One region of the Bacillus haimaensis genome, then DNA from elsewhere that is predicted to be linked to it. Evidence: riboswitches for the same ligand, from Rfam matches in the RefSeq annotation. Region 1 holds a riboswitch; each other region holds the start of a gene.
The links. Region 1 has a riboswitch for thiamine pyrophosphate ahead of thiT (energy-coupled thiamine transporter ThiT). Riboswitches for the same ligand answer to the same signal wherever they lie in the genome.

Region 1 (10,021 bases):
GATCTTATCACTCGCAGTCTGACTCCCATAGATAAGTCTTTGGCATTCGGAGTTTGACTGAATTCGGTAATCCGATGAGGACCCCTAGTCCAATCAGTGCTCTACCTCCAAGACTCTAACATATGAGGCTAGCCCTAAAGCTATTTCGGAGAGAACCAGCTATCTCCAGGTTCGATTGGCATTTCACCCCTACCCACACCTCATCCGCTCACTTTTCAACGTGAGTCGGTTCGGGCCTCCATTCAGTGTTACCTGAACTTCACCCTGGACATGGGTAGATCACCTGGTTTCGGGTCTACGACCACGTACTCATTCGCCCTATTCAGACTCGCTTTCGCTACGGCTCCGTCTCATCGACTTAACCTTGCACGGGATCGTAACTCGCCGGTTCATTCTACAAAAGGCACGCTATCACCCATTAACGGGCTCTAACTACTTGTAGGCACACGGTTTCAGGATCTATTTCACTCCCCTTCCGGGGTGCTTTTCACCTTTCCCTCACGGTACTGGTTCGCTATCGGTCACTAGGGAGTATTTAGCCTTGGGAGATGGTCCTCCCTGCTTCCGACGGGATTTCTCGTGTCCCGCCGTACTCAGGATCCACTCAGGAGGGAACGAAGTTTCAACTACAGGGTTTTTACCTTCTATGACGGACCTTTCCAGATCGCTTCATTTACCCCGTTCCTTTGTAACTCCATGTTGAGTGTCCTACAACCCCAAGAGGCAAGCCTCTTGGTTTGGGCTAATTCCGTTTCGCTCGCCGCTACTCAGGAAATCGCGTTTGCTTTCTCTTCCTCCGGGTACTAAGATGTTTCAGTTCCCCGGGTCTGCCTTCAGTACCCTATGTATTCAGGTAAAGATACTGCTCCATTACGAGCAGTGGGTTTCCCCATTCGGAAATCTCCGGATCAAAGCTTACTTACAGCTCCCCGAAGCATATCGGTGTTAGTCCCGTCCTTCATCGGCTCCTAGTGCCAAGGCATCCACCGTGCGCCCTTAATAACTTAACCGTTGACAAACTAATTGTCATGTTTTTTCGATATCAGCGATGATATCTTAAAAGAAAATTACTAAGATGAACGATACTTGTGAATGTATCTTGATATTACTTAACGTTATCTAGTTTTCAAGGAACATGGCTACTGATTTGCATCACTTCATGCGATGCTTCAGACCGTTACTTCATGCTGCCATGCGCTGAGGAATCCAACTTATTGAATTCACTTGCAGACGCAAGCGCATATTTTTTTGAGAGAATGCTCTCTCAAAACTAAACAAAACAAACAGCGTCATAATCCTTAGAAAGGAGGTGATCCAGCCGCACCTTCCGATACGGCTACCTTGTTACGACTTCACCCCAATCATCTGTCCCACCTTAGGCGGCTGGCTCCAAAAGGTTACCCCACCGACTTCGGGTGTTACAAACTCTCGTGGTGTGACGGGCGGTGTGTACAAGGCCCGGGAACGTATTCACCGCGGCATGCTGATCCGCGATTACTAGCGATTCCGGCTTCATGCAGGCGAGTTGCAGCCTGCAATCCGAACTGAGAACGGTTTTATGGGATTGGCTCGACCTCGCGGTTTTGCTGCCCTTTGTACCGTCCATTGTAGCACGTGTGTAGCCCAGGTCATAAGGGGCATGATGATTTGACGTCATCCCCACCTTCCTCCGGTTTGTCACCGGCAGTCACCTTAGAGTGCCCAACCTAATGCTGGCAACTAAGATCAAGGGTTGCGCTCGTTGCGGGACTTAACCCAACATCTCACGACACGAGCTGACGACAACCATGCACCACCTGTCACTCTGTCCCCCGAAGGGGAAAGCCCTATCTCTAGGGTTGTCAGAGGATGTCAAGACCTGGTAAGGTTCTTCGCGTTGCTTCGAATTAAACCACATGCTCCACCGCTTGTGCGGGCCCCCGTCAATTCCTTTGAGTTTCAGTCTTGCGACCGTACTCCCCAGGCGGAGTGCTTAATGCGTTAGCTGCAGCACTAAAGGGCGGAAACCCTCTAACACTTAGCACTCATCGTTTACGGCGTGGACTACCAGGGTATCTAATCCTGTTTGCTCCCCACGCTTTCGCGCCTCAGTGTCAGTTACAGACCAGAAAGTCGCCTTCGCCACTGGTGTTCCTCCAAATCTCTACGCATTTCACCGCTACACTTGGAATTCCACTTTCCTCTTCTGCACTCAAGTTCCCCAGTTTCCAATGACCCTCCACGGTTGAGCCGTGGGCTTTCACATCAGACTTAAGAAACCACCTGCGCGCGCTTTACGCCCAATAATTCCGGATAACGCTTGCCACCTACGTATTACCGCGGCTGCTGGCACGTAGTTAGCCGTGGCTTTCTGGTTAGGTACCGTCAAGGTGCGAGCAGTTACTCTCGCACTTGTTCTTCCCTAACAACAGAGCTTTACGACCCGAAGGCCTTCATCACTCACGCGGCGTTGCTCCATCAGACTTTCGTCCATTGTGGAAGATTCCCTACTGCTGCCTCCCGTAGGAGTCTGGGCCGTGTCTCAGTCCCAGTGTGGCCGATCACCCTCTCAGGTCGGCTACGCATCGTCGCCTTGGTGAGCCGTTACCTCACCAACTAGCTAATGCGCCGCGGGCCCATCCTTAAGTGATAGCCGAAACCATCTTTCAATAAGGAACCAGGAGGTTCCTTATATTATCCGGTATTAGCTCCGGTTTCCCGAAGTTATCCCAGTCTCAAGGGCAGGTTGCCCACGTGTTACTCACCCGTCCGCCGCTGACTTACAAAAGCAAGCTTTTGTAAGTCCGCTCGACTTGCATGTATTAGGCACGCCGCCAGCGTTCATCCTGAGCCAGGATCAAACTCTCCAATAAAGAGTTTGAGCTTATGCTCAAATGCTGACTAGCTTATGTTTCTTTTTCGTTCTTTGTTAATCCCTATAAGATTAACGTGGACGCTGTTGTTTTGTTTAGTTTTCAAAGATCATTTTGTGATGCGAATCGCTTAAAAGCGACTTCCTAATCATAACAACTTGTCCCTAAAGTGTCAAGCTGTTTTTAAACTTTTTCATCACCGTTGTTACCAGGATATTCGTTTGTTACCCGTGTTCCTTGGCGACGAACTTAAATATACCATCCCACAAACTATATTGCAATACTTTTTTTGATAATTTTCAAAGCAATTTCCCTCTCTAAATAGAACCTATATAGTAGGATTATAATAGTGATGAAAATTCTTCATAGTTTTATACACTTTCTTCATAATAAATGAAAAACAAACTAATGCTAGAATTGCCACTTGAAAAATATATTGTTCTTCCTCTCCGTCTCTTGTATGATGGAAATTGGACAGACAACATAACTTCATGTCCACAAGGGGTGCCACTTTTGGCTGAGACTGAACAATGATGTTCTAACCCTCTGAACCTGTTAGATAATTCTATCGTAGGGATGTGGCAAACTTATTACTTATTTTAATTAAGCAATAAAAGAGCCTAACCTCTCTTTTGTTGCTTTTTTTATTTGAAGGAGGAGATTATCATAAAAAAATCGAATACGCTTTTTCTTGTGGAAGTTGCTATTTTCGGCGCTTTAGCTTATTTGCTAGATGTTTTAGCAGGAGTTTTGTCATTAAAAATATGGGCGCAGGGAGGTTCCATCTCCATTGCGATGGTCCCTGTTTTTATTATGGCATTTCGCTGGGGATTAAAAGGTGGATTGCTTTCGGGGTTGATACTGGGATTATTGCAGCTCACATTCGGACCAGTTGGAGTTCATGTTGTTCAGATCATGTTGGACTATATAGTAGCTTTTGTGGTGTTAGGGTTTGCCGGTTTGTTCGCTAGACAGGTTGTAATTGCAGTAAAGATGGACAATTTCAAAAAAGCTATCTATTTTGTAACCATTGCATCATTCATTGCCTGCACGCTTAGATTTTTCGCACACTATCTTGCGGGAATCATTTTCTTTAGGGATGCTGCACCTGCAGGGCAACCGATTGAGATTTATTCGCTCATCTATAATGGTACATATATGTTGCCTAGCTTTGTAATCTCGACAATCGTTACTTTGCTGCTGATCAAGGCAGTTCCAAGAATTTTCTCTTTTAGCAAAACCGTTTCTTGAGCTAATCTTCCGGGATTAGCTTTTTTGTTTTTATTTTTACTAGAATGTAATGAAAGAGTCCTACATATATTCTAGTAAACGCTAATGTAGGAGGTTCTGTAATGATTGTAGTTAAAGACGCAGCAATGGTTGTGGCTCTCTTATCTTCAATTGGGTTATTTTTATACGGTTACTTCGAGGGGCTCCGGTTGTGCAACCAAAAAGGAAGAGTCAGAGGTGAGGGTGTCATCATTAGCTTTTCACTTGCGATGGTTTTTGCCTTGATTGCCAATGATCTTGTTTCCTAAAATAAAGAAGCCGACTTATGCGAGTCGGCTTCCATTTGTTAATGACCTGATTCAAACTTCTTCAAGCAAAAAGTAATAGGAATCGTAGTTACGTTCGTTGACAAAGCCAAGTTTCCGAGCAATGGCAATGGAATCTTTTCGAAATAGTTCCGTTGTCCAGTTCGGCGTATCTCCTCGTTTCAGACACTCCTCAATAAAAAGATTGGCCATAGCGGAAGCAATTCCTTTGCCACGATGTGCAGTATCATAGGTATTGATTCCAATTTCTTTGATTCCATTATGCTGATAGACCGAGAGGCAGGCTCCGATTACTTTGTCTTTGTAATAGGCAACGACCCCAAGTCCGCTTTCTAGAAACAGATCAATGGAGTGCCAAAACTTTAATATTTCTGCTGTCAGTAAATCATCATGATCCTTTAAGAGAATGTCACGGTCAATAAATGCCACTTTGTATGCTTTTGGTAGGTTGAATTTTTTATTAGAAGAAACATACTTTTCTTTAGAAAAATCAAATGCCACTCTTGTTCCTTGTTTAATAGGAATTCTTTGAAATATATTTTTCATTTCCGCTTCATCTTTTCGGGGATATGTTTCTATATTGATGTCCTCTTCCCTATAGGACCGCGCCATCGGAAGGAGCTCCGCCTGGAACCATTTTTCAAAATCATGGCCCCCTATTTCTCCAATAAAATAAATCATTTCATGGACGGCATATACAACAAGCATCTTCGGATTATCATGATTGTCTACGTAGGCCATACCAATTTGCAGGCCTGAAAGTACCCCCCCAATAATTGGGTGCCTGCTCACCTTGTGCTTTTCTAAAAAAGCGGATAACCCATTTGCTTCTTGCACCTTAACAAGTTCCATCATCGTTCACTCTCCAAAAAATTTCCACGCATAGGCTATCTCTTCGTATGACTGGTCACCAATTTGTATTTGTTCGGTATCTATCTCCTCGGGGTGAAAAGATAAATAGAAGGCTCGGCTTGGATTGTCAGTCAGCACCCATACAAGCATCGATTTGTTGCCTATCTCATTTAAGAATTCACGCACTTTGCTATAAAGCGCCTTTCCGATTCCTTTTTTCTGATAGCTTTGAAGGATATAGATGGCATATAGTTCTCCATCCACCTCATATTTCTTCGTCCGTTCAGGTCCCCCACTTGCAAAACCTACGATATCGCCGTCCACTTCCGCTACAAAAAGGCAACTTTTCCCAAACCCTGCCTCTATTGCTGTCTCCCACATCTTTTGTCTATTATCATAGGATAGGGATTCCAAGTAGCTATCATCAACAATTCCTCTATAGGTGGTTTTCCAGCTATCCACATGCACTTTTGCAATGGATGCTTCATCACCTTTTTTGGCTAGTCTGATATTCATTATCTTCTCTCCCTCACTCTATCATCTCTATGGATTTTGATTTCTTGTTGTCTCTTAGAAAATAGGCCACACTGAGCATGACCAGCATACCACCAGTGAACTGTGTCCAGGTGATGTATTCCTGTAATACGAAATAGGCAAGAATTGCTGCACCAATCGGTTCAAATAAGATGCTCATAGAAATGACATTGGTACTGATATACTTGATTGCCCAGTTGAACAGGGAGTGCCCGAGCAGGGTTGGTATGAGTGCGAGCAACAGAAACCATAACCAATCCATTTCCGAATAGCCTGTAAAAGAATCACCTGTGAGCACAACATAAAAAAATAGCGCAATCGTGCTTACTCCATACACAATAAAGGTATATGTAATGAGAGACAGTCTTTTCCGGACGTCCTGGCCAAAAAGTAAATAGGCGGTAACCAGTGCGCATGCAACCAATGCCAGTATGTCTCCGAAAAGTGCCATCCCACTGATTCGGAAGTCTCCCCAGCTGATGATGACGCTGCCGATGATTGCAATCGCTCCACTAGTAATGGATTTGGGACTTAGCTTTTCTTTGAAGAAAATGTATGTTCCTATAAATGCGAACAAAGGCTGTAAGGTAACCAGTACAGTGGAACTGGCGACACTCGTATAGTTAAGGGATTCAAACCATAATATAAAGTGGAAAGCCAAAAAAATCCCAGCAACGATGGAAAAGGTCCAATCTCGCTTCGTTATAACCTTTAATTCCTGCATATACTTATATAGGAATATAGGCATGATCAGCAGTACGGAGAAAAGCAGACGATAAAAGGCAGTCACGCCGGCCGGTGCCTCTGCAAGTTTTACAAAAATGGCTGATGTGGATACGGTTACGACACCAATCGCCAAGGCCATATATGGATTCATCCACTTGTTCATTTTTCAGTCTCCTTGTCCAGATTCCATGATGTAGATATTACTTTCTAATTGTACTGAATATTGCTATAATTTTCTAATCATTTATTTATTATTTTTTGCAGCATACATAGATAGAGGAGGAGTTCAATGGAGGACATCTTGGAGTTTTTCATAGAGTATGATTTTATCATAAAACTTAGCTTTGCAGTAGTTGCCGGAGTGATCATCGGATTGGAAAGAGAGCTGAAAGGAAAGCCACTTGGATTGAAAACATGTGTCATTGTTTCCGTGATGGCGTGCCTTCTGACCATTGTTTCCTACGAATCGGCGTTTCTCTATTCCAAAGAGTATTCACGACCGATGGATCCAGGACGTATTCCATCTTATGTTATTAGTGGAATCGGATTTTTGGGTGCAGGTGTAATCATGAGAAGAAGCAACGAGGCCATTTCCGGATTAACGACCGCTGCTCTTGTTTTAGCATCCGCTGGAATAGGAATTACTATCGGAGCAGGCTTTTTCATTGAGGCCTTAACAGGTGTAATATTCATTATTTTAGGTGTAAAAGTCATCCCCTCCCTATTTGACGTTATCGGGCCAAAAAAGCTCAAAGAAAAGGAAATAAAGGTCAAAATCTATATTGAAAAAGATGTGAATCTTACGACCGTCATGAAGGAGATTCACAGCAAGAACCTCAACATCAAAAGGGTGAAAGTAAAAGAGGAAAGAGACGATATCGTGCTGAATTGCATCATTACAACCAAGAAAAGCATCTATACCACTGATGTCTATTATGAAATCAAAAGCTTGACCGGAGTTTTCCAAGCAGAAGTGGAGAATATCGATTAATAACAAATCATTCAAAAAAAGTATTTGCAAAACAATAATTTTTTGATAAAATTAATTCAGTCCTAACGGGGCATTAGCTCAGCTGGGAGAGCGCTTCGCTGGCAGCGAAGAGGTCAGCGGTTCGAGCCCGCTATGCTCCATACTAAAAATCCTTAAAGCCCATGGCTTTAAGGATTTTTTTATTGCTTATATTCTAACAAAGGGTGACAACTGCTGAGTACACAACATAGTGAGGACATTTTCATTAATATTATTTTTCATGTGTTTTTGTCCCTTTCATCTCTCATACTTTCACATAAAATAAATAACCTGAACAAAAGGTGGTGTAAGGTATGAGTCGTGATGGTAAAAAAGATGGATTCTCTTTAATAGTTGTTTTATTTATCCTTTTAGTAATTGTCGGAGCTGCATTTGTAGGTGGCAGTTACGGTGGAGGTTATGGCGGAGGTTGTGGAGGATACTAAACTTTTTAGTTTGATAATTCTCAGTAATTCCCCCCTCTTTTCTTGAAGGAATAAGCCCCCCTACTTTAATCTGTAGGGGGCTATTCTATTTATAGAAGTGAAAATTTCCAGACTTTTGATTCTCCCTCTATTATGAATAAATTTATTGCCTGTTACTGAATTTCTCCTCAATAAACGCCTGCTCTTCCTTCGCACTCAAAATCCCGGTCGCTCTTCCGATAGATCCATCCTGCAGTTCCCAGATGGCATTATGGTCATCATCGACATTTGTAAAGTTCTTATTCTGCCATTTAAGGAGGATTTCCTCGTAGACACTGCCATGCTTGTAGTCAGCCCTATTGTGCTGCACCACTTCCAGCAGCCTATCGACACGTTCCTCGGTTAAAGGGAGGACTCCCCATTTTTTATCCGCTTCCACCTTTTGATGGCTCATATGATGAATGGCGTTCTGAACGGCCAATTCCGACATATCCGTTGGAAAGTCATCTTTTATTGTTGTGATGGTTTCTTGAAAATTCATCTGTGCTCCTGGTTCCACTTCTTCGGTTAATGGATTTTTCAATTTAAAACCCCCACCAGATTCAGGCTCGACAGCTGCAATATAATACACCAGCATAATCATGATAAGTGGCAAGACAACAATTATCAGCCATTTCAAATTGGTTTTTAATATCTTTATTTTGTCCACTCCCCACATTTCCCCTATTTATTCTTCATTATACAAGATATGGCATTATCACGAAACAACTAAGTGTATCTTTAAAATGTATGTAATCTGAACAAACAGGGATTGATGATGTGTGAAGGTTTTATAAAAGAACAAAACTGCAGTCGAAAAAATCGACTGCAGCCATTTATTTTACAGACTCTAGTAATTTGTTAATCTCCATCGGATTAAATCCTTTTACCGCTTTATCACCCACTGCCGTAACTGGAATTCCCATATATCCGAACTTTTCCACTTCCTGTTGGTAGACTGGATCTGCCAAGATATCCCTTACTTCAAATGGAATTTCCTCTTGTTTCAGATATTCCTTTACATATTCACAGTCCTTGCATCCCTTTGCGGAATAGACGATAACTTTCTGGTTCATCTGAAGCCCTCCTTGATGTTTGCTTTGGCTTCATTTTACCATAAAGGAACTCGTTTATATAAGGGAACTGCTTTTACTTTTCGACCCATTCATCCTTGTCATTTTTCTTGTATTTATTCTTCACAGCATCCCATGCCACTTTATGGGCGGTTTCTTCATTGTCGTATTGTTCTGAGGCTGAGTTGAAGGCTTCTTTATAGATTTCCTGACCGTGCTTCGGCAAATTGTCTTTGACTCCCTTGGGTAAATCATTCAACGAATCATATGCCATCACGTTTTCCTCCTTTATATTTACTCTTACCTTATCTTTATCCTTTTCATCATATGAGTAAACAAACTTCACACATAAGGAAGGAGAATCCATGATACTCAAGGAATTAATAAAGGAGGTCATGTTGAAGATATCAACTAGAGTAGGAGTAGCTTATGAAAAAATTGCTTTTGTTTGCCATCAGTACAATGTCTTTCCTGATAACAGGCTGCACATCCGATATCGCTAAAGAAATTCCTGCAAAACTACCTGTGGAAAAGAGCGCTGAGGTTCAAGTGTCAGAAACTGATGAAAAATTATATACTCCGGGAATAAAAGTAAGTGAATGGATGCTTCCGAGACAGAATTCGCGTATGCGATCCGGTTCTGTCACCCATGTGATGCTGCATTTCACGAATAATGCCATGCGTAACCCGGAGGATCCCTACAATCTGGATGATGTGTATGCTTTGTTTGAAGAATATGAAGTATCGGCCCATTACATGATTGGGAGAGATGGGGAGGTTTATCATCTTGTACCTGAAAGCAGGGTTGCCTTTCATGCGGGAAAAGGAATTGATTTAAATTATCAGCATTACCATAATAGTTTCAATGAATATTCGATTGGAATAGAATTGCTTGCTATCGGGACCAAGGAAGAGATGTTTCCAATCGTCCCTGAGGAAATCTATGAGAGGATAG
Region 2 (10,021 bases), 2.2 Mb from region 1:
TGTAAACGCTCCAATCTGTATATCATCAATGGCCATCCCGATCATCTTTGGCGGGATAATCTCCAAAAACCCCGCAAAAATCAATAATCCTATTGCAACAGCATATCTTCTCCAATGCTCCTTAAAAAACCAACCTAATTTGCCTAAAACTGAAAGCATATGATCCAACCCCTTTCCGTTCTCCTAAAACTAAGGTACCTACCCATCATCTGAAGCCTCACTGTATGTGATCCTAAGAACCATTACTTTTTCCATTTTCATTTCCTCCTCATTTTAGTTTGGTTAGCGGATTCTTTTGTGGAAAAAAATAGTAATCCATGCAAACAAAAAAAGGCATACCGAACGTTAGCCCGGTATGCCTGAGAAATTTCCCAATAAAAAAGCACACGTCACGTTCCTAAAGTGACCTGTGTTTGCACAATTACATTATCCCAAATAATACAAAAAATATTAGGTGAGGTGACAGTCAGTATCAATCCAGACTGAAAACACTCTTAGGACAGGTCACGAGATCTATGAAGTTATTAGGCTTACCTGCAACATCATCACCGAAAACAACAATTAAATTAATCATCTCGAGCCCTCCATTTCCTTTTAAATTTTTGTTTCATATAATTTCCACCCTCTAAATTTATCACCACGGACAAGATTTTGTCAATTACTAATTTTAAGATAATTAACAATCGGAGTACGAAATACTCAATAGAAAAAAATAAAATGAAAGTCGGGGCCAGACCCCGGCAGGAGTATCGTCATCCATGTCGAACGGCTTCCGAATTCCTAAAGGAATATCATCTTCTCTTGCTATTTTTGGTGTTTACTGTTATTCTTAAGAAGAATTATTTTTGTTCGGTATGTAAGGATTCAAAGTTAAGATTTAACTTTCGCCTTGATATTGTTTGAGCAAGAATAGTAATACATTTGTGCGTAAAGCACATAGGAGGTAACAACATGTTACAAGGTACAGTAAAATGGTTTAACGCAGAAAAAGGATTCGGATTCATCGAGCGCCAAGACGGAGACGACGTATTCGTACACTTCTCAGCTATCCAAGGCGAAGGTTTCAAATCTTTAGAAGAAGGTCAACAAGTTACATTTGAAATCGTTCAAGGTAACCGTGGCGACCAAGCAGCTAACGTAAACAAAGCATAATTTTTCAAAAGATAAAAAAGGCTCCCTTTATGGGGGCCTTTTTATTTTGCCCTTTTTCAACAGATTAAACCTCCATTCCTCTTCCCTTCCTATTCGATTCATATACACATACACAGACCTCATTCACAATTCAGCCATAAGATTGTGACAGACTTGTTAAAGATGTATTTGAAATATATCTTTAACCATTCATCCCTCTTATAATAAAGATGTATTTAAAATATATCTTTTAAAGGAGATCTTATCATGTTAAGCCAGAAAACAATTGAGATCGTTAAATCCACTGCACCTGTATTAGCAGACAAGGGCGTAGAAATTACTACTTACTTCTATAAAAAACTTTTCGAAAACCATCCGGAATTATTAAATATCTTTAATCATGCAAACCAATCCAAAGGACGCCAGCAAACTGCTTTGGCCAACACCGTTTATGCAGCAGCAACCTATATCGATCAGCTTGAAGTCCTGCTTCCTGCAGTAAAACAGATTGCACATAAGCACCGAAGCCTACAAGTAAAACCTGAGCACTATCCTATTGTAGGTGAGCATCTGCTACTCGCGATCAAGGAAGTGCTTGGAGACGCAGCGACCGAGGAAATCCTGCATGCATGGAGAGAAGCCTATGGCGTCATTGCTCAAGTATTCATTGATGTGGAACAGGAAATGTATCAAGAAGCAGAAAAAGCGAATGCCGGCTGGTCCGACTTTAAAGAATTTGAAGTAGTAAGAAAAGAAGAGGAAAGCTCTGTAATCACTTCCTTCTATTTGAAGCCGGCAGACGGAAGCAAAGTTTCTCTTCATAAGCCTGGCCAATATATCACCATCCGTGTATCCATTCCAGGTGAAGAATACTTATTGAACCGCCAGTACAGTCTATCTGATGCGCCTACTGAAAAATTTTACCGGATTTCTGTCAAAAGAGAAGCGGAAATCACTCCGGAAGGGAAAGTCTCCAACTACTTGCATGATCATGTCAAAGTAGGTGATAAGCTGGAGCTTACTGTACCTGCAGGAGACTTCACTCTTGATACAGGCAATGAACCAGTCTACCTCATCAGTGGTGGAGTAGGGATCACTCCTATGCTAAGTATGTTGAAGGCAATCGCTCAAACAGAGCCTACCCGCCCAACGACCTTCCTGCATGCTTCAAAAAATGGAACGGTTCATGCATTTTATGATGAAGTGAAGAATTCAATGGAAACTCTGAAAAAAGGTGAAGCCATCTTTGTCTATGAAAATCCAACTGAGGAAGATCGCAGCTTCCAAAAGTTCCACTTCGATGGATATGTAACAGAAGAAATGATCAAAGAGCTGCATGCTGAACCAGAAGCTATATTCTATGTATGTGGACCGGTTCCATTCATGCGTGCCATCCTGACCCACCTGGATAACATCGGAGTACCAGCCGAAAAAATCAACTACGAATTTTTCGGACCTGCGATGGATTTGAAACAGAAGGAAAGTGTAGGGGTCTGACCCTCACTACATTAAAGCACTAAAAAGGGTCCTGACCCCCATCGCTTTAAAGCGGTGGGGGTCAGGCCCCTTAACGTCGTTCACTTCAAACAAAGTGCCAAGCACATAAAAAAACCTGCTCCAAAAAGGAACAGGGTGGTTACAAACATGTAATAAAGTAAATGGTCCTATTATTATAGCATCATTTTTTGATAATGGATATTTATTTTTTTGCAACATGCAAAACTTTTTCCACCGCGTATAGCAATTCCCTTGCTGCATCAGTGGGGTATGGGTCTTGGCTAATTGCGGAAATAACAGCAACACCATCCGCACCGGCCTCCACTACACATGCAGCTCGTTCTTTGTCTATCCCACCGATCCCGACGATTGGAAGAGTGATTCCAGCTGCGCGGATTTCTTTGATTACATCCGGTCCTTTGACCTCATGCAGATCGGTTTTCGTACTGGTAAAATACATTGGACCTACTCCAAGGTAATCAGCACCGCACTTCACTGCCTCTTCCGCCTCCTGTACATTATGGACGGAGACACCGAGTAGTTTTCCGGCAAATTTTTCTCTTGTTTTGGTGATCGAACCATCCTCCTGACCGATATGTAATCCATCCGCCCCAAGGTTCAGGGCAAGTTCCACATCATCATTCACGACAAAAGGTACACCATATGAACGACAACGGTTCATCAACGCCTGACCGAGCATTATTTTCTCCTGCCCGGATTTGGACCCATTCCCCTTTTCACGGTATTGGAAGAGGGAAACGCCTCCTTTTAAAGCTGCGTCAAGAACGGTCAGGGGATCATTTTCACGACAATTGGTGCTTCCCATCACTAAATATAGTCGCAGCAGATCTTTCAATTTATTTTCCATCAAGAAATGACACTCACCCTTCTCTGCTGGTAAGCCCAGTGATTGGTCGGGCCATGGCCACTGCCAATTTGAAGGTCATCTTCAATCGCAGCATGGATGAATTCCTTGGCTATCTGTATGGCATCCCAAACCGACTGTCCCTTTGCCAGTTGAGCTGTAATGGCAGCGGCAAAGGTACAACCCGTTCCATGTGTGTTTTTCGTGGCAATCCTCATACTCTTCATTTCATGGAAGCTATCCCCATCAAAGATTAAATCAATGAGTTCGTCTCCATATCCGTGACCGCCCTTGATAACCACAAAATCTGCACCAAGTTTATGTAGGATCCTTGCTGCCCGATGACGGTCCTCCATTGAACGGATTGGAATTTCAGTCAACACCTCCGCTTCCGGAATATTTGGAGTGATGACGGTTGCAAGTGGAATGAGCGATTCCCTCAGTGAACGAATAGCCTCCTCCTGCAAGAGCTTGGCTCCCCCTTTTGCAATCATCACCGGATCCACCACTACATTCCCCCATTGAAAGCTTTTTATCTGTTGTGCGACTGCTTCAATCAGGTCGCTGCTAAAAAGCATTCCTGTCTTTATAGCATCCGGTTTCAAGTCTTCCTCTATGGAAGAAAGCTGTTGAAGCACCATATCAATAGGGATGGGGTATACCGCTTGAACGCCTTTTGTATTTTGCGCAGTTAGGGCAGTAATCGCAGACATCCCGTAGACCTTCAATTCCTGAAAGGTTTTCAGATCTGCTTGTATTCCTGCTCCTCCACCGCTATCCGAGCCTGCGATGGTTAATGCTTTTCCTACCATGGTTGTCACCTCCGTGCTCTTCACTTTTTCCATTGGCATTTTAAACATATTAAACACTTTAAACACCGCTGTTGATTTCCGCACTAGGCGCAGCGACCCAAGGGGCGGTGCTGGAGCCTTCGCCTATTGCTCCAATCAACAGCTAGGCATACAATTAAAGCACTTTTCCATTTTAAAGTGTTTTAACCAAAATACCGATAATACAAAGATTTTGCTGCCTGTATATCCTTTGTTCCATGGATGAGCACTCTGCCATCCTTGAATGCCACCAGGCGGTGATGCTCTATTTCAAAGGACAGTAGATAAGGATTTTCCTCGACAGCCATTCCTCGTCCGATGAGTACTCTTTTCAGCTCCGGCAGATTTCTTTCCCCCGTTTTGGATGGGCGGATCTGGACAGAGTCGCGTCCGCATAGGACCGCTGTTTTTGTTTGGTTTTCAAAGGAGAGGTTCGGATAGGTTCTCTTTTCTCCGCAGCTCTTGCAGCCTGCCTGTTTCATTTTCGCAACATCCATGGACACATAGTGGTTTTTCCAGAGGTCAAAAGAAACGAGCTTTCGTCGACAAGCTCCCTTGTTGCCTGTTAACAGCTTCAAGGCTTCTGCCACCTGATGCGCCACCACCATTCCAACAGCGGGAGAGATGATGCCGACCGTGTCGCAGGTTGCTCCTCCTAGCGGAACGGTGTTCAACAGGCATTGAAGACAAGGAGTTTCTCCTGGCAAAACGGTAAAAGAAAGGCCGTAGCTCCCTACGCATGCCCCATAAATCCAGGGTATCTCATATTTTTGCGAGATATCATTCATGATCAGACGGATATCAAAATTATCTGTGGCGTCAAGGAGCAGGGAAACCTGTTCGTTTTTCACGAAATTCTCCAGACTCTCTGCTGTAACATCGTCTACTAGCGCAACTATCTCTACTTCCGAATTGATTTTTTCCAGACGTGCTTTAGCGGCAATCGCCTTGGGTAGCTTTCCGCTTGCGTCCTCTTCGCTGTATAGCTGCTGACGCTGAAGATTGCTCCACTCGACATAATCCCTGTCGACAATGGTCAGCCTGCCGACACCGGCACGAACCAGCGCCTCGGCATTTCCTGTTCCAAGTGCACCTGCACCGATCAGAAGGACATGTTTTTGCCCTAATAGATTTTGACCGTCTTCCCCGATCGGTGAAAATAGGGTCTGACGTGAATAGCGTTCCATTATCCCACACTCATTCCTTCGGTCGGGCTGCTTGCTGTTGCATAGCGCTTTTTCTCCATTCGGCCGGCTTCATATCCTAGGCGTCCCGCTTCAATGGCAAGTTTCATGGCATAGGCCATTTTCACAGGATCTTTCGCGGCTGATACAGCGGTATTCAATAGCACCCCATCTGCACCCAATTCCATCGCCTTGGCTGCGTCTGCTGGGGATCCTATTCCTGCATCGACAATTACAGGAACATTCGCCTGTTCGATGATGAAGCTAAGGTTCAATTCGTTGATGATTCCTTGGCCAGAACCGATCGGGGATGCACCTGGCATGATGGCATGTGCGCCAAGCTCCTCGAGTTTCCGGGCAAGGACGACATCATCGGACGTATATGGCAGGACGATAAAACCCTCTTTCAGCAATTCTTCTGTTGCTTTCAAGGTTTCCACTGGATCTGGCAGCAGCGTCTTCCAGCAGCCGATCACTTCGACCTTGATCATGTCACACAGCCCGGATGCTTTTGCGAGCTTGGCAATACGCACCGCTTCCTCAGCCGTTTTGGCACCTGCTGTGTTTGGCAGGAGCGTGTATTTTTCCAAATCCAATTTTTCCAAAAAGTTCGGCTGACTCGCTTCAAAAATATTCATTCTTCTAACGGCAAACGTCAGGATCTCCGATTCGGATACATCCACAGCCCTCTGTTGAATATCAAAGTCCGGATACTTTCCTGTTCCAAGTAATAAACGAGAATTAAATGTGTATGAACCAATTTTCAACATATCATCCGCCTCCTACAAAATGTACTAATTCCAGCTGATCACCTTCTGCAACGGGTTCCGCTGCATGAAGATTTTTTCGCAATATCTCTTTGTTCTTTTCTACAATAACTACCTTTTGATCGAGCTGAAAATGTAATAATAATTCCGCAACGGTGGTTACATCGTTTGGAATCTCCAGCTGATCGCCATTTATCCATATTTTCATTTTTTCACCTCATTGAAGGTTCTTGTATTCTTTCCAGTCCAAATGCAAGCATATAATCCGGCAGCTTCCATCCATTAATCATGCCAGCCACCAGCTTCCCTGTGATTGGCGAAAGCAGTATTCCATTCCGGTAGTGACCTGTGGCAATAAAGATACTGGGGAAGGTTGGGTGCTTTCCTAGAAATGGAAGTCCATCACCCGTTTGCGGCCTGATTCCTGCCCATGTACGTTCAAAGCTGGCATGCTCGATTGCCGGAAGAGTTCTGATTGCTTCCTTCATTAGGGAAGCCAGTCCTCCAATGGAAACTTTTTCAGAGAAAGTGTGGGGCACCATGGTGGCACCAACCACCAGCCGGTTGCCGCTTTTTGGTACTATATAGCAGGAGTCTGTAAAAATAGTACTCTCCAAAATCGGCTTATCTGTCAGCACTGAAAAGCATTCCCCTTTAACCGGATAGGATGGGAGATTCAAACCAAGCTCCGATAAGATTCTCTTGCTCCATGCACCTGCGGTTACAACAATGGAATCCCCTGCAAAGCTTCCTTCACTCGTTTCCACTTTTACAGTTTCTTGATTAAGATCCTGTATCGAATACACTTCCACATATTCTTTGATTTCTGCCCCGAGCGTGATGGCAGCCTTGGCAAATGCATGTGTCAGCTTTTCCGGATTGACGTGTCCATCCATCGGAATATCCATGGCGCCAAGCATCTCCACCCCTAAATCAGGCTCTCTCCTCAAAACCTCTTCCTTGCTAATCCAAGCTGCCTTTTCTCCAAGTCCCTGTTGAAGAGCAATCGTCTTTTTTAGCGACATAACTTCCTCTTCGTGATACGCAAGCTTCAGCATCCCTTTTTGAACAAGCTCAATATCTATACCGGTTAATTCCTTCAGGTCTTGTTGCAAGTGAGGGAATATGGCTCTGCTTTCTTTAGCAAGTTCAAAAAGAGGACCTGCCTCGGTCACCTCCACTTGAGCACCGAGCATGCCTGCAGCGGCACTGGATGCCTTTGATGCAATCCGATCTTTTTCCAATAAAAGTATCTTTTTTCCGGTTTTGCTTAAGTAATAGGCGGATGCACATCCATTGACACCCCCACCTATGATAATGACGTCATAGCTTGTGCCCATCCAATCCCTCCTGTCACCAACTAGTTTGATAGGAAATTGCCGCCTCCACGGGATTCTTGGCACTCATGATACCGGACATGACGGCTATCCCTTTTATGCCAATACCTTTAATCTCGGCAGTCTTGTCTGGAGTAATCCCCCCAATTGCGATCACTGGAATGGATATAGTAGAGGCGATAGCTTTCAGCTCCTCCATTCCTCTGGGCTTCAGACCATCTTTTGACTTTGTACTGTATACGTGTCCATAGAGCAGAAACGATGCCCCATCTTGTTCCGCTTCTACTGCCTCCTGATAGGAATGGACCGATTTTCCAACTTGCAGACCGGGGAAGAATCTCCTAACCTCAGTAACACCTAAGCTATGATACGCCAGCTGTACGCCTCCAACTCCGAGTGTATGGGCCACATCCACCCTGTCATTGATGATGAGCTTCTTAGGAGAAATTCCACTATGAATCAATCTTTCTACTATTTGATATAAATCTTTTGCTGGTCGATTCTTTTCCCTAACATGTATGTGGTCCACATGGGAATGAATCGAGCAAAGAATGGATACCAGTTCATCATCTGTTCTTTTTCCATCTGTAATAACATGCAGCGTCATTTCCAACACCCTTTTTTTCTTTTATCTCAAATAAAGACTAGTGTTGATACTTAAGAATCTAAGCAATAGGCGAAGACTCCTCGAAAATGCGAGCATTTTCTTCGTGCGATGTATCGCTGCCACAGCCTTCCTTGTCCTGCGGGAGGCAGCTGTAGGCTGGAGACCCCACAGGGCAAAGCCCGAGGAGGCTCCAGCACCGCCCCTTGGGTCGCTGCGCCTAGTTCGGAAATCAACAGCGGTATTTAATGGCGCCTTTCCATAAAAAAACCACTCTTCGCGTAAGAGTGGTTTTGTCTATCAATGGTATGTACTTTCCTCATCCAAAATAGAACGGCTCCACTTCCCTACGCTGGTATTAACCAGATCAGGTTCGAAGGGTCTGGAAATCGTTCTTTCCATCTCAGTCACTTATGACTCCCCTAGTGATAAATTTTCAATTGACACTTTCATTTTAACACACGATTACGAATCTTCAAGAAATTCATTCTGACCTACCTGTAACGAACATCGGAAATCGAGAAAATCGGCAGGTAGTCGGCAGCAGCAAAGCCTAACATAAACACGCATATAAAAAGGGCGACAAACCATATGTCTTTTTTTGAAAATCCCGTCCTATAATAATAGGTCCGTTCCTTCTGCCTACTAAATCTTTTCGCCTCCATCGCCACCGCTACACGATGTGCCCTCCTGATGCTCTGGGATAAAAGGGGAATGCTAAAAAGCTTTATCTTATTAAAAAACGCAGCCACCACTTTTTTCTGCTCCACCCCTCTAACCAAATAAGCATTTCTTAATGTGAGATACTCCTCCAACATGATGGGCAACAGTCTTACTCCAGCCATGAATCCATAGGCAAACTTCGGAGGAAGCTTCCCTTGCTGCATCAAGGAATAGAATAGCAGCACAGGCTTTGTGGTAAGCGCAAAAATCAGGCCGCAAAAAGCAAACACCATCGAACGAAGACCTAGATGTACCCCCCTGAAAAAGCTTTCTTCGGTCACATGAATGAGTCCAAAGCGCAACAGGGTGGTATCCCCTTTTCCAAACATGATCATCGCAAGTGAACTTGTAAGAAAAATGAACAAAAAAGGCAGGAGAATCAACATTTTTATTTTTACAGGGTACCTTATTGAACCTAGAAAGACCAACAGGAATAACAGGGTCACATAAGTAATGACATCCACATTATGAATGAACATGATGCCGATAAAAATAAGCAGCATGATCAGGAGCTTCAGGCTTGGATTCACCCCATGCATCCATGATTGTTTATTAGTTAGCGCTAACTGCATGCTTCTCTCTCCTACTCTCAAGCTTACTGCAAAGTTCTTTACCCGGGACCTCTTCTTTTACTTTCCCATTCTCCACCACCCACACTCTATCCGCGAAATTCTCCGCAATATGAAGATCATGCGTGACCATGACAATGGATACTCCTGCCTGTTTCATTGAGTACAGCCATTCCAGCATTCGAAACGTATTTTTGCTGTCCTGCCCGAATGTCGGTTCATCGAGCAGGAGTACTTCTGGTTCGTTGATGACTGCAGCTGCGACACTGAGCCGGCGCTTTTGACCCATTGAGAGCTGATAGGGATGCTGAGTTTTCAGATGCTGAAGCCGAAACCTTTGCAACAATTCCTCGACCCGCAACGCTACCTCCTCTTCCTTCTGCTCTTTCCAACGCAATGAGTATGCGATTTCCTCATAAACGCTGGTGGTGACAAATTGGAACTCCGGATTCTGAAAGACAAAGCCAATACGATTAGAAGGAATGCCTTTTACAGCCTTGCCATCCAAGGTATA
Region 3 (9,492 bases), 2.2 Mb from region 1:
CTATCGCCAAACGCTGTTTCATACCTCCTGAGAGCTTCCCGATGCTTGTATGTATATCATCGAGATCCAATCTTACTAGTTCCAGGAGCTGACGAATTCTCTCGGGCATTTTATCTCTTTGAACCGCCAGATTCTCCAGAACAAATGCCAGCTCTTCATCAACATATGGCATGCAGAATTGGGTATCGGGATCCTGGAAAACATAGCCCCAGGAATTTGGAGCCACCCTATCCCTGGCAACCATCGGGACATCCAGCACCTCCGGAATCAAGCCTGACAGCACCTGAAGCAGGGTCGATTTGCCACTTCCTGAAGGCCCAAGGATCAGAACTTTTTCCCCCTTTTTTACAGACAGGGAAAAGTCATGGAACAACTGCCTGCCCTCTGGATACTTCAATCGTAAATCTTCCAATAGGATGATTGGCTCCATATTTACCTCCTTTTTACTGTCTCAAGGAATCGTAGTCCTCTTTGCTCGCAGGACGCAATAAACTCGTGACTCCTGTTGCTTCCAACGCTTTTACAAGGATATAGGCAAGTACTCCAGATAAAAGGATGGCTCCGATGATACGGAAAGAAATCAACAGCGTCACATTCCACCACACAAAATCAAACAGGTAGCCTCTGAACAAGTCCATCAGAAGAGATCCTATTGCAGCAGCAACACCTGCAAGTGAAACAACCATCATGTCAAAGCGCTTATAGCGGAAGCCCATGAATACAGCCTCTGCAAAAATCCCCTGCACCACTCCATAAACAAGTACCATCAAACCATACTCCGAACCGACCAGAAATTCACCCGAGGCAGCAGCCACTTCCGCCAAGAAGGCGACACCTGCTTTTCGGATTAGCAGATAGGCAACAGAAGCTGCAATAAACCACATACCATAGGATAACTCCTGGATCTGCAGTCCCAATGGGGTTAAAAGGCTGTAGATTGGTCCCCAGATTTTATAGACGATTCCAAACACCAATGAGATCACAATAGTGACAAGAATATCCGTCAATTTTAGTCCCTTTTTCATTTTCCTCATCCCTTACGCGTTTATTTGTATTTCCACTACCGGCCACTTTTCCAAGGTATAGGCCATCTCCCAGAAGGAATATTCATAATGGCTGCTGATGATAAAATACTCCATCATTCTTTCCCGTTCTTCTTTCGTCGCTTTTTCCGCGAGCTCATCCAATCTATTAATCTGTTCCTCCACAAGTTCTCGGAACCACTCCCCACCATAGGCGGCAATCCACTCCTGATAGATCGACTCGGCAGGTGTGGCATCCTTCAGCCTTTCACCAATCTCGTAATATAGCCAATAGCATGGAAGCAGGGCTGCAATGACTTCCCCAAGACCCCCGGTAAGAACGGCACGGTACATATGGGAGGTATAGGCGTGTGCAGTAGGTGCTGCTTTAAAGCTTACTTTTTCCTCCTCTGATACTCCCAATCTCTTGGAAAAGTTCTCATGCAGAGACAATTCCGCCTCGTACGTACCTTGTGCGTGGGCAGCCATCCTGGATGTAGTATGTAGATCGAACGCTTTGGCTCCTGCATATGCCTGGACTCTTGCAAAGTGGCTTAAATAGTAAGCATCCTGCAGCACGTAGTATTTGAATGACTCCATTGACAAAGTACCATCGGCTATCCCCGTTACAAATGGATGGTGAAAGCTAGCCTCCCAGATAGGATCTGCCTTCATGCGTAATTCCTGTGAAAATTTCATTCCTCTTCCTCCTGTCCAAATCTTTTTTTGAAAAAACAAAAAACCACCTTCCTCGCTTACGCAGGAAAGGTGGTTGAGTATATTTCACAATTCTCTTCCACTCGAAATAAAGAGATGGAGAGCTCGACCGACCACTTCCCTACGCTGGTGTTAACCAGATCAGGTTCTAAGAGTCTTAGAGTCTCACTCTAATCTCAGCCTTTTGAAGGCACCCCTAGTGGTAGAAAACTATAAAGTTAATGAATAAGGTGGAATCCTTTTTCTGATACCAATCTTATATCAGCTTTCTCCGGTTTGTCAAAAACTTTTTAATTTCCGCTGACTTCGATTGGACTTTTATCCTTATTTTTACGCCCAAACCATCTACGTTTCTTCTTGGATTTTTTACCGAAGCCATCCAGCAATTCATAGACAACCGGAACAACAATCAGGGTCAGGGCGGTGGAAACGGTCAGCCCTCCGATTACGACAACGGCCAAGCTCTTTGATACTAGGCTGCTGGCACTTGCATGACTGAAAACAAGCGGCATCATCGCGGCGATAGTCGTAACTGCTGTCATCACGATCGGACGCAGTCGGGTTGCACCTGCTTCAAGCAATGCTTCTCGTGTTGCAAGATCCCGTTGTTTGTTTTGAATGACTCTCTCCAATAGCACAATCGCGTTGGTTGTCACGATTCCAATCAGCATCAATGCGCCGATCAGTGCATTCATATCAAGCGAGGTTCCCGTCACGATCAATCCGATTACTCCACCTACCACTGCAAGCGGCAGCGAGAATAGAATGGCGAATGGAGCACGAGCTTCACCAAATGTAATGACCATGATCAGATATACAAGCAGAATGGCTATCCCCATCATCTTGAATAGGTCCATAAAGGTTTCCTGCATTGATTCGGTGACACCGGCTACAGCCACATTCGCTCCATCAGGAAGGTCAAGATCCTTGATCATCGTATCTACCTCAAGACCGATTTTTCGGACATCCTCTCCCACAATCTCTGCTGAAACCTGTATCGTTTCTTCCCCGTCCTTGTGGAAAATCTGCGTTTTAATATTCTGCTCTTTAACGGTTGCTACATCCTTAAGTTCCACTAGACCTGCCACAGGGGAAGCAAGCTTCAGGTCAAGTAGCTCTTCTTGTGAATCCAATCCATTGTGGTTGTATTTAAAGGTTGCTGGGAGTCTTTCCCCGGCTACTGTCACTTCTCCCATCGGTGTTCTGGCCAAAGCCATTTTCACTTGTTCCCCGATCTGTTGGGCTGACAATCCCGCTTTTTCGGCTTCAGACTGATTCACTTCCACCTTCCACTCGGACTGCATCTCTTCATAGTTGGAAGTGACTTTATCCAAGCCCTCTATATCCTTCAGCTCTTGCAGCACCATTTCAGCTGCAGCTACCCGCTCCTCTTCATTGGCAGCTGTTACATCGATTTGGATCCCGCTTCCGCCAAATCCACCAAAGGAATTTTTCATGGCTTCCACTTCGACCGCATTAAAGTTCATTGCCTTCTCTTTTGTTTCCTCGATAAAAGCGTCCACATCTTTTCCTTTTTCAAACATGACGAAAAACGCTGCGACATTCGATTGTGTTACCTGGCCAAATTCTGCATCCTCCTGGGCCATCCCCATACGAAGCAGCACTTGGTCCGCTTTTTCTTCTTTCAAAAGCTCTTTTTCAAACAGAAGCGCGTTTTCCCTTGCCAGTTCAGGATCCATGTCCTTAGGGAAAGTAAGATTGACGCTTACTGCAGACTCCACCTCTGACTCCACATTGGATTGAGGAATCAGGAAATATCCGCCAATGGATGCAAGAAATATCACGAAAGAAGCTGCAAGGACAATGAATTTATGAGACAGGGACCATTGCAGGACTTTCTTATATCTCAATGCTGGTTTTTCCTCCTGCTGCTTCACTTTCTTCAACAGCATAAAGCTCAGCATCGGTACTACAGTCAAAGCAACCAGCAAGGAAGCCATGATGGAATAAACAACCGCCAAGATCATAGGAAGGACAAACTCACCAAGCGAGCCTGATACAAATCCTACCGGCAGGAACACTGCAATAGTGGTAAGGGTTGACGCGGTAATCGCCATTCCCACTTCTCTGGTCGAATCGATGACAAGCTCTTTCGAAAGTTTTTCAAGCTTCAGTCTTCGATAGTTGTTTTCCATGACCACGATACTATCATCTACAAGTCTACCAACAGCGACCGCCAATCCCCCAAGGGTCAGAATATTCAAGCTTACCCCTGATTGTTTTAACAAAAACATCGTTATTAGTATGGAAAGCGGTATGCTAACGATTGCAATAAAGGTTGTTCGGATATTTCTTAAGAACAATAGGATGACAAATGTGGCCGCTATCGCTCCGATTCCCACTTCACGTGCCATTCCATATACTGCACTTTCCACTTCGGCTGCAGTGGAGAAGAGCATGTTTATATTGTAATCGGGATATTCCTTTGCCAACTCTTCCAGCTTCTCATCCATTGCCTTACCAACATTTACAGCATTTGCACTTGTTTCCTTAGTAACAATAAAGGCTAAACCATCAGCACCATTCAAACGGGTAAGCGCCTCATAGTATTGATTGATCGATACTGCTGCGACGTCGCCCAACTTGACATCGGGAGCAAGCATAATCGCTTCAATGTCACTCACATCATCGATTTCCCCAACCACTCTCACTGCGGTAGAGGAGCCATCCACATTCAACTGGCCGGATGGAACCGAGATGCTTTTGCCTTGAAGTGCCATCATTACCTGCATAGCAGTCAATTGCTTCTCCTCGAGGCTTGCCGGATCTACTTCAATCAACAGCTCTGTGCTTGATTGACCGTACAGAGAGACAGTGGATACTCCTTCAACCTCTTCCATTTGCGGCAGGATTTTTTCTTTGATTACCTGTTCGTCTTCAAGTGTCATTCCCTCATCTGTTTGAACCCCGATCTGCGCAATCGGAATCATCGAAGTGTTCAACAGGACAACAAAGGGCTTCATCGCCTCCTGTGGCAATGGCAGCTGATTGACGATCCTCTCCACCTCTTGATTTGACTCTTTCAGATCTGCTTCGTTATTAAAATATATATCTATTCTTGAAAGTCCTTCGCTAGTGGAAGAGACCATCTGCTCCACATTCGCAAGTTGCTTCAAACCGCTTTCAATCGGTTCTGTTATCGTATCTCCCGTCGTTTCCGCATCCATCCCCTGTGCAATCGTCGTCACCGTGATCACCGGATTATCGACGCTAGGCAAAAATTCGACTGGCAGCTTCGTAGTGGAATAGACCCCCATAACCGAAACCAAAAATACCATAATAATGATTGCCGCTCTGTTTTTCAATGAAAAGCCGATTAATTTTTTCATCTCACATATCCCCTAAGAATTTACTGGTTTTTTCGTTCTTTTCTAACTATATCGTGGCATTACGTTTACTAGTGTTAAAACTTCGTAAAATCATCCTTTCTCTTCCAACCGGGTGTCCCATTGGATATTTTAACATCATAAGAAAATTATGGAAATATTTATTTTCAAAATAAAAGATGCTAACCGAAGTGGATAACACCTTTTTCAACTTCCTCAAACCGAGGCTGATTTTTCAAGAGCCTCTGGCGCTTCCTCTTCCTCTTCTGAATGTTTTGGAAGGGTGGCCATGTAGAAAAATGAGACAAAAAGCAGACATCCACCTACCAACACATAAATCCCTTCGACACTGACAACTTTCTGGAAAGTCAACGCGATAATTCCAAGAGTGATGGACTGCGAAAGCATCATTACAGGCGTAATCCACCCCTGCACCCGCCCCATCATTTTCGGATCTACGATTCTTGGAAGCCAACCCCCAATTCCGATATTCACAAATGGCAGACTTAATCCAACAAGTGCACTGAATGCCAAGTAGTAGAATACCGACGTGCTATACCCCGAGGCGATAACAAATGCTCCAGAAACCCCTACGCCAATGATTACCATTTGATAGAGCTTCAGCTTTTTGGCAAGCATGGAAGCTATGATACTGCCCAAAAGCACCGAGATACCAAATACAATTCCTACAATAACCATGATTTCCTCATAATTGTCCGGCGCCAGTTTATATTTCAAAATATACGCAGGCATGACAGACATCCCTCCGTTCACAATCCCGAAAACAAAGAATCCGATGATCAAATAGACGAGCAATGGGCTTTTCAGGATATAAAGGAGCCCATCCTTAAAATCCTTTGCTACAAATTTGATGTTGATCTCCTTCCACTTGTGAGTACCATTGGGAAGACGCACTGTCTCGGAAAGCACACACGCTCGGATTAAAAGTGCACTGACGATATACGTGGCGAAGTCCACTATGATTGCGCCTTGTAGTCCGATGGTCCAGTAGATGAAGATACCCAGAGCATTTCCGAAAAGCATGAACAAACTGCTGGTCATCTGGTTTAATCCTGCTGCCACCGTATATTCATCCTTGGAGAGAATTCCTTGTATCATCGCACCTTGCGCCGGATAGAAGAATTTTGAAACCGCACTGCGCAAAAACAATAGGGCAAAAATCAACGGCATCCAATCTATGTAGATGGCACCAAGCAAACCAAGTGACAGGATAGCACAGATCCAATCACTATTGGCAGCGATCTTCTGCCGGTCCATCCTGTCTGCCAGCACCCCGACCAGGAAAAATACTGCCAGGGTAGGCAAGGAGTACATAAGCTCCGTAATGGCCGCGTAGAAGGGCTTTTCTGAAAATCTATCCAACAGGTAAAGCATAAAAGCGGCAATTCCAATTATATTCCCCATCTGCGAAGTAAATGCTGCCAGAAACAAAAGACTGTAATTGCGATTTTTAAAGATTTGCACCATGTTTTTCATCGAATTATCCCTCACCATCATCTTGTTATCTAGCATCATTTTACCTTGATTAGTAAACATTGGTAACGGACTTACGGGTAATTTTCTATCGGTCTCAAGGAGGAGAGCAGGGTAGTGACGGAGGCTTACTTTTATGGATAGTCGGGGGTGAGGAAGGAGTGTGATTCTTCCGTCACCTCCAAGTTTTTTCTGGGTGGCGGTACGAAAGGGTCAGTCTTGTTCCGTCACACCCATGTATTTTGCTGGGATGGAGTATGAAAGGGTGGGTTTTGTTCCGTCACACCCATGTATTTTGCTGGGATGCGGTATGAAAGGGTAGTCTCAATCCATTGCCGTTAAATAAAAAACGCCCGGCAATCCAAAAGGATTACCTAGCGTCATTTTAAGGCTTCAACAATATTTTCCCGGTACTTTTTCTGCTCTCCAAAAGCTCGTGGGCTTTAGCTCCATCACTTAGGGAAAAAACATTCGGCTCCGCAATTTCCAACTGACCCTCTGCGATCCAGGAAAACAGCTGGTTCGAACGTGTTACCCTCTCTTCCCGTGAAGTCAGCACATTCCAAAGGTCTCCGCCTGTGAGGGTCTTAGAGGTATCCATCAGCATCCTTGGATCGACAGGTTCCGGATCGCCGCCTGCCATTCCAAAGAACACAACCGTCCCGCCAACTTTTGTTGCTTTAAAGCTTGATGCCAAGGTCGAACCGATTGACTCGTACACCACCTCAACGCCTTGCTCCGAAGTTGCCTTTTTCACGTCTGCCACCCAATCGGAACCATACAAAAACACATGGTCCGCACCTGCACCCTTTGCGATAGCCGCCTTATCCGCAGAGGAAGTCAATCCGATTACCGTGCCGCCAAGCAGTTTAGCCATCTGGGTCAAAAGCTGACCGACTCCACCCGCTGCTGCATGCACCAGAACTGTGTCCCCTTTTTTAACAGGATAACTGTCGTGCACAAGGTAATGTGCCGTAAGTCCTTGAAGTAAAACGGCAGCAGCCGTTTCACAAGAAATCTTATCAGGAAGAGGAATTGCTTTCTCGTAAGGTACTGCCACAAATTCCGCATTCGCATATGGGACATCTGCAAAGCCTATTTTGTCACCAACCATAATGTCCGTAATAGCGGCTCCAACTTCTGAGACCACTCCTGCCCCTTCATATCCCAGAATATAAGGCGGCTCACCTGCAAGATGGTAGTTGCCTTTTCTACGATAGATATCAGCAAAATTCAAACCAACCGCTTCCGTCTTAACCAAAATTTCATGATCACCTATTACAGGGTCCGGTATTTCCCTGTAATTCAGAACATCCGGACCGCCAAATTTATCAAATACGAGTGCTTTCATTAGAGGTTCCTCCATTTCTATTCAAAATTCCAGCCTGCTTCATTGTCCAATATACTATCTTGATGACTTTGGATGCAAAAAACTTGTTCTCACCCATTTGCCTTTTTAGCAATGGCTGAGGCTCGCAAACTTAAAATGCCAAGTCCTAAATCAGGGACTTGGCACTCATTCTCAATAATCAGTGGTTAATCGTCATCATCATCGTCGTCTTTTTCCTTCTTCTTCCCGCGATCTTTCTTATCTTTATCTTTTTTCTTTTCCTCTTTCTTCCTTTCGCCCTGATTGTCAGAAGATCTTTGAGACTCTTCTTGCTTCTTAACAGGCGCTTTCTGTTTTCCAAAAGCAGGTAGATTGAAGGACTCCACCGGCTCATCCTTCAATGCTTCACTCACTACCTGCTGGAAAATCTTCGCAGATGGACTGCCGGCTCCTGAAACAATCGGAAGGTACAGATCTTCTGTAGGCTTATCGAATCCAATCCAGAAAGCCCCGACCACTTGTGGCGTGAAGCCAGCAAACCACTGGTTGGAGGTGGCTTTATGGTTATCATCCCTTGTCTGGGTGGACCCGGTCTTTCCTGCCACTTCTCTGCTTTGAATGATGGCGTTCTTCCCGCTCCCTTCCTCCACAACATTTTGGAGGATATAGGTCATTTTCTCTGCTGCTTCCTTGGAGACGACCTGCTCTTTTTCACCTTCAAAATTTGCAACTGCATCGCCGTCTCCCGTTTCGATTTTCATAATGGCATGGGATTCGACAAGCTCGCCCTTATTCGGGAAAATGGTGTAGGCCTCCGCCAGATGCTTAGGTGCGATTCCTTTGTCAAATCCACCAAGAGCCAGGGCTGCAAGGTTATGGTCATTTTCCGTGATCGGCAGATACAATTTTTTTGCCGCTTCAACACCAGTTTTGATTCCCATTTCATGTAATAGGGAGACTGCCGGAACGTTATAGGAGTTCAGCACAGCGTCGTACATGGAAACTTCCCCACGGTAATCAAGTGTGTGATTCAGCGGCTTGTATCCGTCTATATCGATAGGTGAATCATTTAACATATCATACATATCATAGCCCTTTTCCAGAGCAGGCGTATAAACCAATAATGGCTTCACCGTGGAACCGGGCTGCTTGGCGAGTCGTGATGCCCGGTTGAAATCCCGGAACTTATAGTCTCTTCCACCGATTAGTGCAAGAATCCCACCTGTCTTGGGATCCATTAAGATTCCACTGCTCTGGGCCACTTCCCCATTAGGTGCCGTCGGGAAGTTGGCTGGGTCGGCATACACCTTTTCCAAGGCTTCCTGTGCTTTAGGCTCAAGGGAAGTGTAGATTTTGTACCCACCTGCCAATAGCTCACTTTCACTGATGCCATACATTTTATTGGCTTCCTCGAGAATGTAATCCATATAGCTTGGATATTTCCCTTCGTATGGGTCGACATTTCTCGTTTCAAGCTTCAACTCTTCCGCTTTGGCGGCTTCGAGTTCTTCGAGGGTAATAAACTTTTGATCATACATCAGGTGCAGGACCAGATTTCTTCTTTCGATGGAACGGTCCGGAT

Region 2: it holds a riboswitch for thiamine pyrophosphate, as region 1 does, so the genes downstream of both, tenI (thiazole tautomerase TenI) here and thiT (energy-coupled thiamine transporter ThiT) in region 1, are expected to answer to the same signal.
Region 3: it holds a riboswitch for thiamine pyrophosphate, as region 1 does, so the genes downstream of both, tenA (thiaminase II) here and thiT (energy-coupled thiamine transporter ThiT) in region 1, are expected to answer to the same signal.

The regions. Positions count from the first base shown of each region.
Region 1 covers NZ_CP158164.1:434,334-444,354, reverse strand. The annotation lists rRNA gene ABN702_RS02045 (23S ribosomal RNA) at 1-1,010, opposite strand, end outside; rRNA gene ABN702_RS02040 (16S ribosomal RNA) at 1,303-2,852, opposite strand; TPP riboswitch at 3,343-3,446, shown strand; gene thiT (energy-coupled thiamine transporter ThiT) at 3,546-4,103, shown strand; gene ABN702_RS02030 (hypothetical protein) at 4,205-4,390, shown strand; gene ABN702_RS02025 (GNAT family N-acetyltransferase) at 4,442-5,263, opposite strand; gene ABN702_RS02020 (GNAT family N-acetyltransferase) at 5,267-5,776, opposite strand; gene ABN702_RS02015 (DMT family transporter) at 5,790-6,683, opposite strand; gene ABN702_RS02010 (MgtC/SapB family protein) at 6,810-7,511, shown strand; tRNA gene ABN702_RS02005 (tRNA-Ala) at 7,579-7,651, shown strand; gene ABN702_RS02000 (YjcZ family sporulation protein) at 7,844-7,975, shown strand; gene ABN702_RS01995 (DUF6241 domain-containing protein) at 8,118-8,663, opposite strand; gene ABN702_RS01990 (glutaredoxin family protein) at 8,830-9,069, opposite strand; gene ABN702_RS01985 (ChaB family protein) at 9,143-9,340, opposite strand; gene ABN702_RS01980 (N-acetylmuramoyl-L-alanine amidase) at 9,496-10,021, shown strand, end outside.
Region 2 covers NZ_CP158164.1:2,780,971-2,790,991, forward strand. The annotation lists gene ABN702_RS14120 (ABC transporter ATP-binding protein) at 1-159, opposite strand, end outside; gene ABN702_RS14125 (cold-shock protein) at 952-1,152, shown strand; gene hmpA (NO-inducible flavohemoprotein) at 1,399-2,628, shown strand; gene thiE (thiamine phosphate synthase) at 2,831-3,496, opposite strand; gene thiD (bifunctional hydroxymethylpyrimidine kinase/phosphomethylpyrimidine kinase) at 3,496-4,305, opposite strand; gene ABN702_RS14145 (thiazole biosynthesis adenylyltransferase ThiF) at 4,488-5,513, opposite strand; gene ABN702_RS14150 (thiazole synthase) at 5,510-6,277, opposite strand; gene thiS (sulfur carrier protein ThiS) at 6,279-6,482, opposite strand; gene thiO (glycine oxidase ThiO) at 6,487-7,614, opposite strand; gene tenI (thiazole tautomerase TenI) at 7,628-8,218, opposite strand; TPP riboswitch at 8,543-8,649, opposite strand; gene ABN702_RS14170 (energy-coupling factor transporter transmembrane component T family protein) at 8,710-9,510, opposite strand; gene ABN702_RS14175 (ABC transporter ATP-binding protein) at 9,491-10,021, opposite strand, start outside.
Region 3 covers NZ_CP158164.1:2,791,510-2,801,001, forward strand. The annotation lists gene ABN702_RS14175 (ABC transporter ATP-binding protein) at 1-430, opposite strand, end outside; gene ABN702_RS14180 (ECF transporter S component) at 444-1,034, opposite strand; gene tenA (thiaminase II) at 1,038-1,721, opposite strand; TPP riboswitch at 1,841-1,947, opposite strand; gene ABN702_RS14190 (efflux RND transporter permease subunit) at 2,030-5,089, opposite strand; gene ABN702_RS14195 (MFS transporter) at 5,303-6,583, opposite strand; gene ABN702_RS14200 (quinone oxidoreductase family protein) at 6,966-7,931, opposite strand; gene ABN702_RS14205 (transglycosylase domain-containing protein) at 8,117-9,492, opposite strand, start outside.